2 linked regions of the Myxococcus guangdongensis genome follow. The protein of the gene in region 2 binds, or shares a complex with, the protein of the main gene of each other region. Links are inferred from orthologs where the notes say so. Each region holds a gene or a part of one and is shown on either strand. Other genes may lie near its edges.

Region 1 (8,663 bases), on a different replicon or contig from region 2:
CAAGGGCTGCATCGACCGGGACTCGGCGAACCGCAGCGTCCAGTCGGCGGAGGCCCTGTAGCGGGAATCCCCGCGTCGAATCGTCGCGGGGGGCTCGCACGGAGCGCCTTTTCGACCGCCGGAGCGCTATCTTCCGCGCTCCGGCGGTTTTTCATTTCAGGCAAAGGGAGCTACGGGTGAGCCGGACGGCGTCACTGCGCGTCGTCTTCGGAATCGTGTCGCTGGACCTCATCGGGTTCGGCATCCTGATTCCGCAGCTGGGCGTGTACGGAGTGAAGTTCGGGGCGTCGCCCTTCACGGTGGGCCTGCTCATCTCCGTTTTCTCGTTGATGCAGCTCATCGCGGCGCCGGTGCTCGGGCGGCTGTCGGACAAGTACGGCCGCAGGCCCGTGCTCCTGGCCAGCCAGGTGGGCTCGCTGGTGGGCTACCTGCTGTTCGCCGTGGCGCACTCGCTGCCGCTGTTGTTCCTGGCGCGCGTCATCGACGGCATCTCCGGCGGCAACATCGCCACGGCGCAGGCGGTGGTGGCGGACATCACCAAACCGGAGGAGCGGGCGCGGGGCATGGGCGTCATCGGCGCGGCCTTCGGGCTGGGCTTCGTGCTGGGGCCCGCGCTCGGGGGCTTCCTGGGCGCGTGGGGCGGCAACCTGGCCATCGGCCTGTTCGCCGCGGGGCTGGTGGCCGTCAACCTGGTCTGCACGTACCTGTTCCTGCCGGAGTCGCGCGCGCCGGGCGGACCGGAGGGCCACGCGCGCACGCTCAAGGGCGTCGCCCAGGCGCTGCGGCTGCCCGTGGTGGCGAAGTGCCTGGTGCTGATGCTGCTGTTCACCACGGCCTTCGCCCAGATGGAGGGCACCTTCTCCGTCTACCTGCTGACGCGCTTCCTCTCCTCGGGGCCGGTGGCGCTGGAGGAGGGCGGCCTGTTCCTGCACGCGGTGCGCACCGACGCGGCGGTGCTGAAGGAGGCCAGCCTTCGCGCCGGCTGGCTCTTCGCCGTGGTGGGCATCCTCAGCGCGCTGGTGCAGGGTGGGGTGGTGCGCCGGCTGGTGGGCAAGGAGGGCGGCGGCTCCGGGCGCGAGGCGCAGGTGGCCCTGGCGGGCTTCGCGGTGACGGCGATGGGGCTGGCGCTCCTGCCGCTTGCCCCCACGTATGGGTGGCTGTTCCCCGTCATGGGCCTGTTGGCGGTCGGCTCGGCCCTGACGAACCCGTGCCTGTCCGCGCTGGTCTCCCTCCATGCGCCGGCGGACCGGCTGGGCGCGGCCCTGGGGGGCTTCCAGGCGGCGGGCTCGCTGGGGAGAATCGTGGGCCCGGCGCTGGGCGGGTGGCTCTTCACCCGTCTGGGGCCTGGGGCGCCGTACGGCACGGCGGCGGGAATGCTCGTCGTGGGGGCGCTGGTGGCGGCCTCGTTGGTGGGGCAGGCAAGAATGGCAGGCGCGAGGGCCCAACAAAGGTCGTAAGATGGAGGCCATGGTGGTCAAGCAGCCGCAGCCCGTGACGATTGCCTTCGACGTGATGGGGACGGACCATGGGCCCGCGGAGGTGGTGCGCGGCGCCGCGCAGCTCTCCCTGGACTCCCCCCACATCCATGCGTTGCTGGTGGGGGACCGCACCCTCATCGACAACGCGCTCGCGGAGACGAAGCACAACGGCGAGCGCATCTCCGTCCAGCATGCCTCCGACTTCGTGGGCATGGACGAGAAGCCCGGCGAGGCCCTGGCGCGCAAGCCCAACGCCTCGGTGGCCGTGGCCGCCAGGCTCGTGGCCGAGGGCGAGGCGCAGGCGCTGGTGTCCGCGGGCAACACGGGCGCGGGTGTGCTCGCGTGCGCGCGGCACTTCCAGCTCATCCCCGGGGTGCGCCGGGCGGCGCTCGCCACCGTGTACCCCACGCGCTCGGTGCGCGGCGCGAAGGAGGACCCGTTCTCCCTCATCCTCGACGTGGGCGCCACGGTGGAGGCCACCGCGGATGACCTGGTGACGTTCGCGGTGATGGGCTCGAACTACGCGCGCATCATCTCCCGCAACGAGCGGCCCAAGGTGGCGCTGCTCTCCAACGGCGTGGAGCCCCAGAAGGGCCCGCCCCGGGTGGTGGAGGCGCACGCGCGGCTGTCGGAGATGAAGGACATCCACTTCATCGGCAACGTGGAGGGCATCGACATCCCCAAGGGCACCGCGGACGTCATCGTCACGGACGGCTTCGTGGGCAACGTGTGCCTGAAGATGCTGGAGGGCGTGCACGAGACGGTGGTGGAGCTGGCCCAGTACGCCTACAAGGAGAGCCTGCGCTGGCGCGCGGGCCTGGCCATGCTGTCCAGCGGCATCCAGCGCATCAAGGACATCACCGACTGGAACCAGTACGGGGGCGCGCCCATCCTCGGGTTCGACCGCATCTTCATCAAGGCGCACGGGCGCTCCAAGGCGCACGCCATCGCCAACGCGGGCAAGGTGGCCGCCAAGGTGGTGGCCAACAACCTGGGCAACGCCATCCGGGAAGGCCTCCAGAAGTGAGTCTGCCGGACCGTATCGATCCGCGGCCTCCGCGGCGCATCTACCGCTGGGACCTGGACAAGACGTACCTCCAGACCGACTTCGACTCGCTCCGGGACTTGCTGCGCACCGCGTTCCAGAAGGCGCACGAGAAGGTCGCCGTCCCGGGGGCGAGCGCGCTCATCCGCGAGCTGTCGGAGAGCGGCGATTCGCGGCTGTGCATCGTCTCCGGCAGCCCCAAGCAGATGCGCGCGGTGCTGGAGGAGAAGCTCAAGCTGGACGGCGTGCGCTGGGACGAGTTCGTCCTCAAGGACAACGTGGGCAACCTCTTGCGCGGCCGCTTCCGGGCCCTGCGCGGGCAGGTGGGCTACAAGCTGCCGGCCATCCTGGAGAGCCGGGTGAAGGCGCCCGCGGAGGCGGAGGAGGTCCTCTTCGGGGACGACGCGGAGGCGGACGCGTTCATCTACTCGCTCTTCGCGGACCTCATCGCCGGGCGCGTGGACGAGCGGGTGCTGTCGCAGGTGCTGGAGGCGGGCGGGGTGTACCCGGACGACGCGGAGCGGGTGCGCGCGGCGTGGAAGCAGATTCCGGTGGCGGACCCGGTGCGGCGCATCTTCATCCACCTGGACAAGCTGACGCCGCCCGCGCACTTCACGCCCTACGGGCCGCGCGTGGTGCCCATCTTCAACTACTTCCAGGCGGCGCTGGTGCTGCTGGCCGACGGCCACCTGTCTGCGCCCCAGGTGCTCAAGATCGCCGTGGAGATGGTGCAGACGGCCGGCCACAACATCATCACCCTCTCCAACTCCTTCCAGGACCTCTTGCGCCGGGGCCTGCCGCTGCAGCAGGCGGCGGTGGCGCTGTCCCAGGCGCTGGAAGGGCCCAACAAGCTGTTGGCCGCCATGCGTCCGATGCCGGACATCCTGTCCGCCTTCAGCAAGCGGCTGGCCGCGCTGGGCACCCCGCCGCCCCCACCGCCAGTGCAGGCGGTGGACTACGTGTCCCTCATCCACCACGCGCTGCCTCGCAACCACAAGGGGCGCACCCGGCCCTCACCTGGTGGGTAGGGCGGGCAGGGTCGCTCGCCAGCCCCTTGTCCAGGGGGGCGGGCGCACGGTGCTTGGGACGTTTCCAGAACGTTTCGGTCCGTACCAGTGTTGATACCCAGGCAGAGTCCGCAGGCGGGCCTCGGGCCAGGGGCCGGTGTCCGGCGCCCAGGTCGATACTCGTGGCGGACCCTATTAACGGCCTGGAGCGAACTGGAACCGGATGTCCTTCGACGCTGCTTCGAATGCGCGGATGAGCCCCTTCTCGCCGGACGAGCGGAGGGTGGGGCACTGTCGCTCCACCTGCCCGGTGGGCTCGCTGAAAGGGCGCTACTCCCTCCCGGGGCGGATGCGCTATAGACGGCTGCCCCTGAAGCGCCCCGTGCGGGGTGTCCAAGGCGATGACGCGAGTTTTGACTGAGACGCCGCCTGCCGGCGGTCCCCCGCCACCTGCGCCCGATTTTGACGCGCGCGAGGTTGCCTCCTTCGAGGCGGCGGTGGGCTCCAGGCGCGGCGACCAAGAGGTTTTCTACATGTCTTCCAATCTGGAGCTGACGGCGGCCCCCTCGGAACAGGCGACTGCCCCCGAGAACGAGGCCACTGCTTCCGCCCCTTCCGAGGTCGAGTCCCCATCCCCCCTGCTGGCCCAGTCGGCCCCCACCGCCCGAGCGCCGGAGCCCCCGTCGGAAGACGAGGCGGACGACGACGAGGATGACGACGACGAGGCGGACGCGCTCGACGCGGGCTTCGACGACCCGGTGCTGGGCGCCGCCGCGGAGGTGCTCGCGGCCGCGGAGGCGCAGGACGCGGCCGAGGCCGCCGCCGACGAAGAGGTGGAGCAGGTGCCCACCGTGCTCGAGCCCGAGCCCGAGCCGACCCCCTACGAGCGCGAGCTGCACGCGCCCCACGTGCGCTCCACCGGCGAGCCGGCGGAGATCGACCCGGACGAGCTGGACCCGGACGCGCTCAAGGTGGTGCTGCGGCTGCATCAGCACGGGCACCAGGCGTACCTGGTGGGCGGCTGCGTGCGCGACCTGCTCCTGGGCCGCAAGCCCAAGGACTTCGACGTGGCCACCAGCGCGCACCCGAACGAGGTGCGCGCCATCTTCCGCAACTGCCGGCTCATCGGCCGTCGCTTCCGGCTGGCGCACGTCTACTTCAAGGGGGGGAAGATCATCGAGGTCTCCACCTTCCGCGCGAACCCCACGGAGCTGGAGGCCGCCGCGCCGGCCGCGCCGGAGGACGGGGAGAGCGGCGAGGGGGATGACCTGCTCATCACCCACGACAACGTCTTCGGCACCGCGCAGCAGGACGCGCGCCGCCGCGACTTCACCATCAACGGCCTGTTCTACGACGTGAGCGAGGGACGGGTCATCGACTACGTCCGCGGCCGGCGTGACCTGGACGAGCGCTTCATCCGCACCATCGGCGACCCCGAGGTGCGCATGCGCGAGGACCCGGTGCGCATCCTCCGCGCCGTGCGCTTCGCCGCGAAGCTGGACCTGGACATCGAGTCGCGCACGTACGCGGCCATGGAGGGCGCGGTGGAGGACCTGCCGCGCTGCGCGCCCGCGCGCCTGTTGGAGGAGACCTTCCGCCTCATCCGCGGTGGGGTGTCCGCGCCCGCGCTCAAGCTGCTCGACGCGCTCGACGCGCTGAAGCTGCTCCTGCCGCCCGTCAACGCGTACCTCAAGCAGCACGGCAAGGAGGGCGAGAAGACCTTCTACGCCTTCGCCCAGGCGTTGGACCGCCGGGTGGCCGCGGGCGAGCCGCTCGACGACGCCATCCTGCTGGCGGCGCTGCTGGTGCCCATCAGCCACTCTGCGCCTCCGGCCGAGCCGCAGGACGGGGGCCGTCCGTCGGTGTCGCAGGTGGTGGAGGAGCTGCTCGCGGGCTTCGTGCAGTCGGCCCGGCTGCCGCGCCGCATCGCCGAGCGCTGCCGCATGCTGCTGCTCGCCCAGCGCACGCTGTCGGGGGAGCGCCGTCGCAAGAGCGCGGCCTTCCGTCGGCACCCGCTGTTCGGCGAGGCGCTCACCGTGTTCGAGATGTCGGTGGAGGCCACCAGCGAGGGGCGTGAGCAACTGGAGGCGTGGAAGGCCGGCGAGGTGCCGCAGCCGCGCGCCGAGTCCTCGGATGGAGAGGGTGGCTCGGAGCCCGGTGGTCAGCGCAAGCGCCGCCGCCGTCGTCGTCGTCGTCGTTCCTCCGGTGAAGGGGCCGCCTCGGCGGGTTCTTCCGGCTCGGGCGCCGGCGAGGCGTGAGCACGCAGGCGCCGCGCGCGGACGAGTCCCGTGCGCGCGTCTACGGCGGGCTGGTGCTGGGCGTCGTGGCCGTGTCCTGGGCCGCGCCGCTCATCCGCTTCGCCGAGGCCCCGTCGCTGGCCATCTCCGCGTGGCGCCTCACCTTCGCCGCGGCGCCGCTGCTGGCGCTCGCGTGGGTGCGAGGGCGCTCGGAGCTGGCCTCCTTCTCCTGGCGCACGTGGGGCTGGCTCCTGGTGTCGGGGCTCGCGCTGGCGCTGCACTTCGCGACGTGGATTGCGTCGCTCCAGTACACCACCGTGGCCAGCTCCGTGGCGCTCGTCACCACGCAGCCGGTGTGGGTGACGCTGTTCGCGTGGCTCGCCTTGTCGGAGCGCGTGGGCTCGCGGGGCGTGGCGGCGCTGGTGCTGTGCCTGTCGGGCAGCGTGCTCATCGGCGCGCGGGACTTCGCGGCCGGCGGCACGGCGCTGTGGGGGGACTTGCTCGCCGTGGCCGGGGCCATCATGGCGGCGGTGTACTTCGTCGTGGGCCGCCGCGTGCGCGAGTCCATGTCGCTGGGCACCTACGTGGGCGTCGTCTACGCGGTGGCGGCGGTGGCGCTGCTGCTGGCGCACGGCTTCGTCGACTCGCCGCTGACGGGCTTCTCGTCGCGCACGTGGTGGGTGCTGTTGGGGCTGGCGCTGGTGCCGCAGCTCATCGGCCACTCGCTGCTCAACGCTTCGGTGCGCCACCTGTCCGCGCCCTTCGTGGCGGTGGCCTCGCTGGGGGAGCCCGTGCTGTCCACGCTGTGGGCGGTGCCGCTGTTGGGCGAGACGCCGGACTGGGTGCAGCTCGTGGGCGGCGGGCTCGCGCTGGTGGGCGTGCTGGTGATGTCGCGGGACGAGGCCGCGCGGCAGCCGCCTCCTCCGGACATGGTGCCCGCGGCGGACTGAGGGCCAGGGCCTCAGCGCTTGGGCGGCGTCTTGTCGACGGGGCGCTCGGAGCGGTGCGCGTCGTCGCTCGGGGCGTCGCTGCCGGCGATGTCCGCCGTCGTGATGGCCTTGCTGCCGAAGCGGTCGGCGATGCGGTCCAGCGCGGCGTTGAGCTTGGCCGTGCGGGGCGGGGCGGCCGGGAACAGGCCGAGCTGCGGTGGGGCTTCGTCGAGCTGCACGCTCACCCCGGTGAGGCGGATGGGCTTGCCCTCGTGCGCGCGCTCCAACAGCTCCAGCGCCGCGCGGTAGAGCGTCTGTCCATCATCCGTCACCTCGCGCAGCGTGGTGCGGCGGGTGAGCAGGGTGAAGTCGGAGAGCTTCAGCTTGAGCTGCACCACGCGCCCCTGCACGCCCGCGCGCCTGAGCCGCCGCGCCACCCGCAGGGCCTGCGCGTGGATGTGAGGCTTCAAGGCGTCCACGCCCACCAGGTCCTCCTCGAAGGTGTCCTCGGCGCCCACGCTCTTGGCGGCGCGGTCCGGCACGACGTCGCGCGCGTCGATGCCCTGGGCCAGCTCCCACAGGTGTCGGCCGCTGGTGCCCAGCCGCTGCTCGAGCCACGCCACGTCCTTCGTCGACACGTCGCCGATGGTCTTCAGCCCCGCGCGCTGGAGCGCCTCCTCCGTCTTGGGCCCCACGCCCCACAGCCGCGACACCGGCAGCCCCGCGAGGAAGGCCACCGTCTCCTCGGCGCGCACCTCGCGTTGTCCATTGGGCTTGGCCAGGTCCGAGGCAATCTTCGCCACGAACTTCACCGTGGCGATGCCCGCGGAGGAGGGCAGCTGGAGCTCGTCCGCGATGTCCTTGCGGATGCGCCGCGCGATGTCCGAGGGCGCGCCGAACAGGCCCACCGAGGCGGTGACGTCCAGGAAGGCCTCGTCCAGTGACAACGGCTCGATGAGCGGCGTGTAGCGCTCGAAGATGGAGAAGACGTGCTCGCTGGCCTCCGCGTAGGCGGGGAAGCGTGGCTTCACCACGATGGCGTGCGGCGCGGCCTTCATCGCGCGGGCCATGGGCATCGCGCTGCGCACGCCGAAGGGTCTGACTTCGTAGGATGCGGCGACGACGACGCCCCGCTGCGCATGGCCGCCCACGATGAGCGGTTTGCCCTTCAGGGCCGGGTTGTCCCGCTGCTCCACGGACGCATAGAAAGCGTCCATGTCCACGTGGATGATGGCTCTCATTGCAAGAGCCACTCTACCGGCTCTGTCTGACGTTTCCGGACTCGTAAGACGCTCCAGGTCAGGGGCGCTCGCTGTCGAGCATGTGCATCTGCTCGGCCCCATACCGCTCGCCGGTGAAAGCCACCAGAGACTCGAGGGCGGAGACGTCCTCGCGGGACAGCGGACGTGCCAGGGCGGCGAGCGCGTCCTCGAGCTGGGCGACGCGGCGGGCGCCGATGATGGGGACGAAGCCGGGCTGACGCGCGAGCACCCAGGCGATGGCGAGCTGTGCGGGCGACAGGTCCCGCTCCTGGGCGAAGCGGTGCAGCGCCTGCACCGAGGCCTCGTTCGTCGCGCGGTGCTCGCCGCTGAAGCGGGGCAGGTGCGCGCGGAAGTCCCCCGCGCCAGCGGGCTTGCTGCCCGTGAGCAGGCCGCGCGAGAGGACGCCGTAGAGCGTGGCGCCGACCCCCATCTCCCGGAGCGCGGGGAAGAGGTTCGTCTCCGGGCCCCGGCTCGCGAGGGAGTATTCCAGCTGCACGTCGACGATGGGATGCACGCGCTGGGCGCGACGCACCGTCTCCGCGCCGACCTCCGACAGGGCGATGTGGCGCACGTAGCCGGCCTTCACCAGCCCGGCGATGGCGCCGATGGTCTCCTCGATGGGGACGTTCGGGTCCAGGCGGGCGGGCCGGTAGATGTCGATGACGTCCACGCCCAATCGCTTGAGCGAATAGGCGGCGAAGTTCT
Region 2 (8,830 bases):
ATGCAGACCAACACCTGGACGGAGTTCGTGCTGCGCGTGGCGGTGTCCACGGGCGAGGGCGTGGTGGGTGTCATCCACGCGGAGACGGCGGAGCTGGAAGACGAGCCCCAGGGGGGCGACGTGACGGCGGGTCCCACGTTCCTCGCGCGAGGAGACGAAGCCGATGATTGAGTGGCGATGGCTCTCGGGTTGGACGGACGAGGAGCTGGCTCCGAGGCTGGAGGCGGCGCGGGCGCTCTCGCGCAACTTCGAGGCGGCGTCGGGGGAGATGACGCTGGAGGGCGGATGGAACCAGGTGCACTCGGTGGCCTCGTTGGGCCGCGAGGCGCCGGGATTGCCGGTGGCGGATGGGCTCTTCGCGCGCGCGAAGGGGGTGCTGGAGACGTTCGACTTCTCGGACCCGCGCATCGTGCGCTGGCACTTCAACGCGGACTCGCCGCTGCATGGGCGCACGGTGCTGCTGGAGCTCAAGTCGCTGGCGCAGCGGCTGCGCTTCCTGTGCGCCGCGCGCGTGGGGGATACGCGCGAGGAGCATGGGGAGACGTGCAGCGTGTTCGGCTTCAGCTTCGAGACGCTGGGGGGCCACATCGAGGAGGGGCGCGAGTGGTTCCTCCTGCGCAAGAGTCACGAGACGGGCGAGGTGCGCTTCCACATCGAGGCGGCGTGGCGGCCCGGGCGGTTCCCCACCTGGTGGAGCCGGGTGGGCTTCACGGTGGTGGGGCGGCGGTATCAGCGCGCGTGGCATCGGCTGACGCATGCGCGTCTGCGCGCGTTGACGTGGCATCACCCGGAGCTCGCGGGGCGGCCCGCGGAGCACGGCAAGGTGGACCACTCCGGCCATGAGCTGGAGGAGTTGGGGCCGGTGCGCTTCTTCGCGCAGCGGGCACCGGGGCGACTGAAGTCACAACTCGAAGAGGAGGTGGAAGCCGTGCAACGAGGACACTGGTTGACGCCCGTCGGGCTGGGAGTGATGGCGGGGATGCGGAGCATGAGCGCGCCGGCGCTGGTGAGCCATCGGCTGGCGGAGTCTCCGGAGCCGAGGACGGACCCGCTGTCCGTCGCGCTGTCGAAACCCTGGGTGCCTCGGGTGTTGGAGGTGCTGACGCTCGGGGAGCTGGTGGGGGACAAGCTGCCGACGACGCCCGCACGCGTGAAGCTGGTGCCGATGACGGGCCGCATCTTCATGGGCGCGGTGGCCGCGGCGACGTCGGCGTCGGGGCAGACGCGAAGGCGCGTGGTGCTCGCGGCGGCGCTGGGTGGGCTCGCGGCGGCGGCGTCGACGTGGACGTTCTATTCGCTGCGCAAGCTGGCCACGACCCGGTTCCGCGTGCCGAGCATGGCGGCGGCGTTCGCCGAGGATGCGCTGGTGGCGGCCATCGCGTCGCGGTTGATGCCGCTGGTGTCCCATCGCCCCGCGGAGGCATGACGGACCGGGCCTCTCGCCTTCATCGCGGGAGGCCCATGCACGCGGGGGCCGCGCATGGGGCCTCGCGCAACGACGAGCACGTCGCGGCGTGGCGTGCGCCTCGCGATGCGCTGAGCGTGCGTCCTCAGACAGGTCCGACGCGTCGGGGCATCCGCTCAGCCCTGGCGCGTGGCCGCGTGCCTCGCGGCCTGGACCAGCGCGGGCAGGTCCTTCATGTCCCGCACGTCGCGCCCTGGCTCCTCGGAGGCACGGGGTGACGCGCGCGATGGCGAGAACAGTCGGGCCGGGGTCTGCTCCGTGCCACGGAGGATGACGAACAGGCGCAAGGCATCGCGCAGTCGCTCCACGTCCGTGCCGCTCTCGTCACGTGCTCGCCGCGCCGCGCTCCACAGCCGCGTCCACGCGGCCTCCTCGTTCCACGCGCCCGTGGGGCGCTCGTGGGACAGTGACGCCAGCTCCGCGGCCAGCTCGAACAGACCCGCGCGTCCCTCGTCGAAGGACTCCCCCGCGCCGAGCTTCGCCTCGCCTCCCGAAGCGGCCTCGCGCGCGGCAATCCACGGCAGCAGCGCGGGCACCTCTGGCTCCAGTGGCAACACGGGCGCAAGGCGCGCCTCCAGCAACGCGCGCAACCTCGCCCGCGCCACGCCGTGCCAGAAGGCCGCGTGCAGCACCAGCTCCGGCCCGCTCCGAGGCGCATGCAGCGGCGTACGCGAGGCCCGGCGCGACAGGAACTCCTTCACCCGCCCGCTGGTGTCGAAGTGCTCCAGCCGCGCCCACAGCGCGCCCAGCGCGGACTCCGCGAGTGGCAGGGCGCGACGCAGCTCATCCGCCTCCGCCTCGCTGAAGGGCAGGGCCCCCGGCTGCGAGGGCCGCTTGAACACGCGCTCGAACACCTCGGCCGCGGCGCACGCGGCGCGCAGCTCCGGGAGGTTGCGTGGCAACAGCTCGATGGCCCGTGCCCACGTGCGTCGGCCGAGCAGCGGCCCCGCCTCCAGCACCACCTCCTCGAGCCCCAGCAACATCTCGCCCAGCGACGACGCGCGCTCCGCCTCCGGCAGTCGCTTCCGGGCCACCTGCTGCACGGCGTCCCGCAGCCGCGTCACCTCGGCCATCAACTTCATGGGCGCGGCGTCGCGCGGCCAGCTCTCGGCGGTGGCGCGACGCTGGAGCGCGGCGAGCGTGGCGTCGACTTCGGGCTGCACCTGGGCCACCTCGCGAAGCAGCTCGAAGTGCGCGCGCACCCGGTCCTTCCAGAAGAAGGCATCCAACATGCCGCGCAGGGCGACGTAGCGCAGGCGCGTGGCCTCCAGGAGGTCCGCGCGGTCCTCCAGTCGTGCGCGCAGGTTGTCCGGGTGCGTGGCCACGGCCTCACTATAAAAGCGCGCCCCGCATCCCGCAGGCCCCCGGCCCCGCTCTCCTCGGAGAGCGTGCACGATGTGTCACCTGGGACCTCGCCCTGCCCTCCTGAGCGCACACCCCGCGCGGTCCCCGTCCAGAATGAGGCATCACGCGAGCCGCGCGGGGACCCGGACTCCACGACCAGGCGAGCGCGGAGCCGTCCCCTCTTCTTCGCGCCCACGAAAAAGCCCATGCGGTCCGGCCTCGGAGGCTCGGAGACGCATGGGCTCGCACGGCGACACGCCGGCCTTGGCCGACTCAGACGCGCATCGGCATGACCACCGCGGTGAACGTGCGGTCCCCCGGCGCGTGCAGCACGCCCGGGCTGTGCTCGTCACCCAGCTCGAAGCTCACCTCGTCCGTGTCCGTCACCGCGAGCACGTCCATCAGGTAGCGCGCGTTGAAGCCCACCGTGATGTCCTTGCCCTGGTACGCCAGCTCCACCTCGTCGCGCGCCTCGCCCAGGTCCGGGTTGCTCGCGGTGATGATGAGCTTGTTCTCCGCCAGCCCGATTCGCACCGCGTTGCTCTTGTCCGCGGACAACAGCGCGATGCGCTTGAGCCCCTCCAGCAGCCTGACCTTGGGCACGAGGACGACCTTCTCGCCCTCCTTCGGAATCACCCGCTGGTACTCGGGGAACTGCCCGTCGATGAGCCGCATCACCATCGTCAGGCCCGGCTTCTTGAAGAGCGCCGAGTTCTCCGCGAACCCCAGGTGGCACTCCGCGTCCGGCGCCTCGTCCAACAGGCGCTTGAGCTCCATCAGCCCCTTGCGCGGGATGATGACGCCGCTCTTGAGCTTGAAGTCCCCCGTCAGCTCCCGCTCGATGAGCGACAGCCGGTGACCGTCCGTGGCCACCATGCGGACCTTGCCGTGGGTCTGGGGCTCGAAGAAGACGCCGTTCAGGATGTAGCGCGTCTCATCGCTGGAGATGGCGAACTGGGTCTTCTTGATCATCTCCAGGAGGGTGTTGCCGCCCACCTGCACCAGCGGGGCGTTCTCCTCCTTGGGCAGCTTGGGGTACTCCTCCGCCGCCATGCCGACAATCTTGAAGTGGGCCGAACCACTGGCGATGTCCACGTAGTTGTTCGCCAGCTTCTTGAGCGTCACCTGCGCGTCCGGCAGGTTCTGCACGATGTCGAAGACGTACTTGGCGCTCAGCGTGACGGCGCCCGTCTTGATGACCTCGGCGGGGTGCTCGGACACGATGCCGATGTCCAGGTCGAACGCGGTGACGGTGATGCCGCCCTTCGTCGCGTTGACGAGCACGTTGGCCAGGATGGGCATCGTCGTCTTGCGCTCCACGATGCCCTGGGCGCGGTAGAGGGCCTTCTTCAGCTCGTCGGCGGCGATGCGGAATTCCATCGGAGGGCGTCCTTGAATCCCGGCCCCCCGGAGGGGGCCGATCAGGGGGGTCGATGTAGCCCGTGAGTACGAGCGGGTCAACGCGACAAAACAGTGCGAATCCCGCCGTCAGGACGTCAACTCACCCCCATCAGCCACCCTACCCGCGCTGTACGGGCATTCAGCCACGGACAGTCCAATTGACCGCCAGTCAGCCGGGTGAACGGGAGACTGGCCCAATCGCCGGGGGCGATGGACACTAGGTGCCTTCCCGCCTTCCGGAGCTTCCCATGAACGTCCGCCCGCTGTTGCTCGCCGCCCTCGCGCTGGGCTTCGCCGCTGGATGCAGCAAGCCGTCCGCCTCCTCGTCGTCGGCCGCGGGCGAGCCCGGTACGCCCTCCTCGGGCGACACCCGCCCGGCCGCCGAGAACGCCGCCCCCGACAATGACCGCAGCGGCACCCCCGTCGCCCCGCCGCCCTCCTCCGGCAACGGCGGCGAGGCCAAGGCGGGTGAGAGCGCCGTCTACATCGTCACGGACAGCGGCATCCGGTGCATCGCCCCGCCCTGCCCCTCGTACAACGCGGTGCTGGCGGACAAGCCGGGCATGGACGCGATTCCCGTCCACGAGCTGGACCTGACGGCGGTGACGGGCGGCAACGAGCAGCAGATGGAGTCGCTCATGCAGCAGACCACCAGCGGCGGCCTGCGCATCCGCGCCACGCTGGAGACGCGCGCCAAGGCGGGGCCCGCGGGCGACGCCACGGTGCTGCGCGCCAGCAAGGTGGAGTAGCCGTCAGAAGTGCAGACCCAGCTGGAGGCCGGGCCAGTGCTGCAAGCGCTTGTCGGCCTTCGGGTGGCTCTCGCTCACGGAGATGCGCGTCACCGACGCGAAGTCCGGCTGTCCCCACACGAGCCACGCGTTGTACGTGGGGCCGACGAACACCGCGAAGCGCGGCATCACCTGGACGCCCAGCATCAAGCGAAGCTGGCCCAGCACGTTGCCGCCGTCGCCCTCGAGCGGCTTCTGCACCGGCTGCACCGCGCCGCCCGTCACGTCCAGGTCCAACCAGAAGCGGTGCGACAGCACGATGTGCCCGCCCACGCCCAGGCCGAAGTTGAAGCGGGCCTCGTCGCGGCTGCCCGGTTCGATGCCCGCGAGCAGCGTCAGGTAGAAGGGGCCACCACCCAGCTTCACCGCGAGGTTGGCGAGCTGGATGTCGCTCGACCACAGCTCCATGTGGACGTTGCCCTTGCGCAGCCCGCGGCGGCCCGGCTCCGGGTTGGGGTCCGCCGACTGCGCGAACGCACCTTCACCCTCCTCCATCGCGAGGGGACGCGCCGCCCGGACCTCGGCGACCGCCACCCCCGCCCACAGCCACAGTGCGAGAAGGGCTCGGGGATTCATCACTCCTTCTTTTGAAGCGTGAAGGACACCTGCGTCAAGCCCTCGGGCAACATGAGCGACGAGGTGTCGGCCCCGGCCGACACCGCCAGCCGCCGGGCCGCCTCCACCACCGGCTCCACCGCGAAGGGCGCGTCCGAGGTGACCAGGAAGAAGCGCTCGAAGCGCGGCGCGTCGTCCAGCTCGTAGGCCCCTGGCAGCCGCTGTGTGCCGGAGGGGGACAACGTGGCGGCCTGGGCCCCGTGCTCGGGCGCGTGCAGCGTGACGGAGCCCCGCCCGTCCACGGAGAGGATGACGCCGTGCGCCTGTCCCGCCGCGACGTACGCCAGCTGCACCACGTCCCCCGGCGCCGCGCGCGCGCCGTCCGGGAGCATCTCGTCCGCCTGCCCCCGCTGACGGTGCACCTCCAGCTTCGGCTTCAGGCCCTTGGAGCGCGTGGTCTCCGTGTCCCACCCGGCCACCGGCGCGTCCACGCCGTCCGCGGGCCGCGACGACGGCTTCACCACCATGAACAGCGCGAGCGCCGCCAGCACGGGCACCATGCCCAACGCCGGCGTCAGCCAGGCGGGACGGGACGCAGGGCGCTCGGCGCCTCGGCGAAATCGCGCATCCACCTCGCGGGCCACACGCTCGGCGGGGAGCCGCGCCAGGGTGGCGCGCGTGTCGGCCTCCAGCGCGGCCAGGCGCGCGCGCCCCTCGGGCTCCGCTTCGAGCCGCGCTCGCGCGGCGGCCAGTTCGTCGGGGGGCAGCTCACCCAACAGGATTCGCTCCAGCAGCCAGTCCGGGGTGCGTTGGGGGGAAGTCATGCGGCCTCCAGCTCGAGCTCCTGCAACACGGACGTCAGCGCGCGCAGGCGCTTGCGCACACCGGACACGGACAGGCCCACCTCGCGCGCCGTCTCCTCCAGCGTCATCCCATCCACCAGGTGCAGCACCGCGATGTCGCGGCTGGACGCGGGCACCCGTCCGAACAACCGGTCCAGCATGCCCCGCGCGCTCGCCCGCGACTCGGTGTCGTCCGCGGAGGCGATCTGCAGCACCAGCTCGTCCTCGCGGTCCTCCGGACGGCGCCGGGCGCCGCGCAGGCGGTTGAGGCACACGGTGGTGGAGATGCGGTGCAGCAGGCTGGAGGGAGCGGCGTCCTTCAGCGCCCCCTGATAGCGCAAGAGCTGCACGAACACGTCGTGCATGGCGTCCACGGCCTTCTCCTCGTCACGCAGGAGGAAGCGGCAGCGCCGGAGCACCTGGGGGCCGTAGCGGCGGTAGTAGGCCTCCACATCGATAGACACCGGCTCGCGCCTCCCTCGTTCCGCGAAAGGGAACACCGGTGGCTTCGAAAAGTGTCACCAGCCTCTTCGCGTCCGGATTCCCTATCCCGATTCCTCCTGTCGGCGAAGGCCGATGCGCCCACGCCACCTGCAAAATCTACAGGACGGGCGGCCTCACGAGCGCTCGTCTTCCCAGGCGTTCAGTGTCAGGTTGTCGATGAAAACACCCCCTCGCGCGTGTACTCGACTGTATCGAGGCAGGTTCCCGTCACTACTTTCCGATACTCGACGCCCCCCCGAGCTCGTGACACCCGTGACCGAAGACGCCCTCACCCAGCTCAGGACGCGCTACCTGGCGGCGCAGCTCGCGGGCAACCGGAAGGAAGCCCTGCGCCTGCTCGTGGATGACGGCCTCCTGCGGGGCATCCCCCTGCAGATCATCCACCTGGAGGTCATCCAGCTGGCCCAGTACGAGATTGGTCGGATGTGGCAGGAGAACATCATCTCCGTGGCCCAGGAGCACCTGGCCACCGCCGTCTCCCAGCTGGCCCTCGCCCACCTCTACCGCCACCTGCCCCGCGACCCGCCCAACGGCAAGGTCATCATGGTGTCGTGCGTCGAAGGCGAGCTGCACGAGGTGGGCGCGCGCATGGCCAGTGACTTCCTGGAGATGGCGGGCTTCGACGTGCGCTTCCTGGGCGCCAACGTCCCCTCCGAACACCTGGCGCGCATGCTGCGTGAGGAGACGCCGCACCTGCTCGCCCTGTCCGTGACGATGTCGTACCACTTGCCCGCGCTGCGCCGCGCGGTGGATGCCGCAAGAGCAGTCGCCCCCCACCTGCCCATCGCCGTCGGCGGACACGCCTTCCGATGGGCCCCCGGCCTGGAGAAGGAGCTGCACGTGACCTTCCACGGCAAGGACGCGCGCGAGCTCGTCTCGTCCGCCTGCCGCACGCTGGGAGTTTGAGGAAAACGCATGGAGACACCGAGTCGCCAGTTGGCAGCGCGCGCTGACGTCATTGCCCAGGCCTCCGTCGAGCCGATGTATCAAGACCCCTTCTGGGAGGCGCGCTACGGCCCCGAGCGCGCACGCCGCTTCGGCGACGAGGATGCGCGCTTCCATGTGCGCTACCTTGTGCAATCCCTCGACGAGCATCGCCCCTCGGTGATGGAGGGCTATGCGCGCTGGCTGCGCACCTTGCTGGTGTCGCGGGGAATGTCCACCTTCCATCTCGACGCGAACTTCGCCGGGCTGGCCTCCGCGCTGGAGGCCGAGGGGTGGGGCCCCGGCACCGAGCCGTACGAGCATGTGCGCGCCGCCCGGGAAGCCCTGCGCTACCCGGAAGGTCCCTCTCGCACCCTGCAGGACGATGCGGCGGAGCTGTCCCGTGCCGCCACCGCCCGGCTGGCCCTCTACCTCACCCAGGAGGACCGCCCACGATTGGAGGAAGAGCTGAGACTCCAGCTTTCATACCTGGCCGACGCGTTGGACGCGGACAAGCCCGAGCTGATGGCGGACCACGTGCGCTGGTACGTGGGCTTCTGGCCTCGGCGGGGCTTCGGCCTGCTCGCCTTCCCCACGGTGCTGGGGATGTTGAAGGCGGTGCTGGGAGGCCGGCATCCCGAGGCGCGCGCGCTGCTCGCCACCGCGGGTGTTTCGTGGGAGGAGACTCGCTCATGAGACTCTCCGCTCCCGACATGGGCCTCGCCGTGGACGAGCTGAGCCGCGAAGTCGCCATGATGTGCGACGCGCAGGGCGTGCTCACGTGGGTGGACCCGCGCGCGCAGGGCGTGCTCGAGGCCGCCCCGGGCAAGACGCTGCGGGCCCTGGCGGCCCAGGGCACCGAGGACAAGGTGGACCGGCTGTTGATCCAAGCGCGCGACGAGCGCGTGGACGGCTGGGAGCTCATCCTGTGCCGCGGCCAGACGCCCACCACGTTCGCCTTCCGCGCGCGCCCGCATGAGGGCGGGGTGCTGCTGGTGGGCAGCCTG

The links.
Region 1: the proteins of dnaN (region 2) and dinB are in contact, whole or in part, in a solved structure (PDB 1OK7), measured with the Escherichia coli proteins. The link is inferred for Myxococcus guangdongensis from one-to-one orthologs.

The regions. Positions count from the first base shown.
Region 1 is NZ_JAJVKW010000005.1:292,703-301,365, forward strand. What follows is about bases 5,834-8,663. They hold dinB (DNA polymerase IV), read right to left. Parts: upstream 7,938-8,663; coding sequence 6,729-7,937; downstream 5,834-6,728. Other genes in these bases: LXT21_RS17785 (DMT family transporter), read left to right, coding at 5,834-6,717; LXT21_RS17795 (aldo/keto reductase), read right to left, coding at 7,996-8,663. In the rest of the region: adventurous gliding motility protein GltC, read left to right, coding at 1-61; LXT21_RS17765 (MFS transporter), read left to right, coding at 177-1,457; phosphate acyltransferase PlsX, read left to right, coding at 1,459-2,505; LXT21_RS17775 (phosphatase domain-containing protein), read left to right, coding at 2,502-3,551; polynucleotide adenylyltransferase PcnB, read left to right, coding at 4,064-5,788; more of LXT21_RS17785, read left to right, coding at 5,785-5,833. UniProt on the Escherichia coli protein: Poorly processive, error-prone DNA polymerase involved in translesion repair and untargeted mutagenesis. Copies undamaged DNA at stalled replication forks, which arise in vivo from mismatched or misaligned primer ends.
Region 2 is NZ_JAJVKW010000011.1:270,885-279,714, forward strand. What follows is about bases 2,137-5,133. They hold dnaN (DNA polymerase III subunit beta), read right to left. Parts: upstream 4,190-5,133; coding sequence 3,083-4,189; downstream 2,137-3,082. Other genes in these bases: LXT21_RS30760 (hypothetical protein), read right to left, coding at 2,137-2,790; LXT21_RS30770 (DUF6748 domain-containing protein), read left to right, coding at 4,459-4,959; LXT21_RS30775 (peptidase), read right to left, coding at 4,963-5,133. Outside these bases: LXT21_RS30750 (DUF1990 family protein), read left to right, coding at 1-171; LXT21_RS30755 (DUF1990 family protein), read left to right, coding at 164-1,426; more of LXT21_RS30760, read right to left, coding at 1,582-2,136; more of LXT21_RS30775, read right to left, coding at 5,134-5,574; LXT21_RS30780 (ActD-like protein), read right to left, coding at 5,574-6,377; LXT21_RS30785 (RNA polymerase sigma factor), read right to left, coding at 6,374-6,859; LXT21_RS30790 (cobalamin B12-binding domain-containing protein), read left to right, coding at 7,152-7,805; LXT21_RS30795 (hypothetical protein), read left to right, coding at 7,815-8,519; LXT21_RS30800 (hybrid sensor histidine kinase/response regulator), read left to right, coding at 8,516-8,830. UniProt on the Escherichia coli protein: Confers DNA tethering and processivity to DNA polymerases and other proteins. Acts as a clamp, forming a ring around DNA (a reaction catalyzed by the clamp-loading complex) which diffuses in an ATP-independent manner freely and bidirectionally along dsDNA.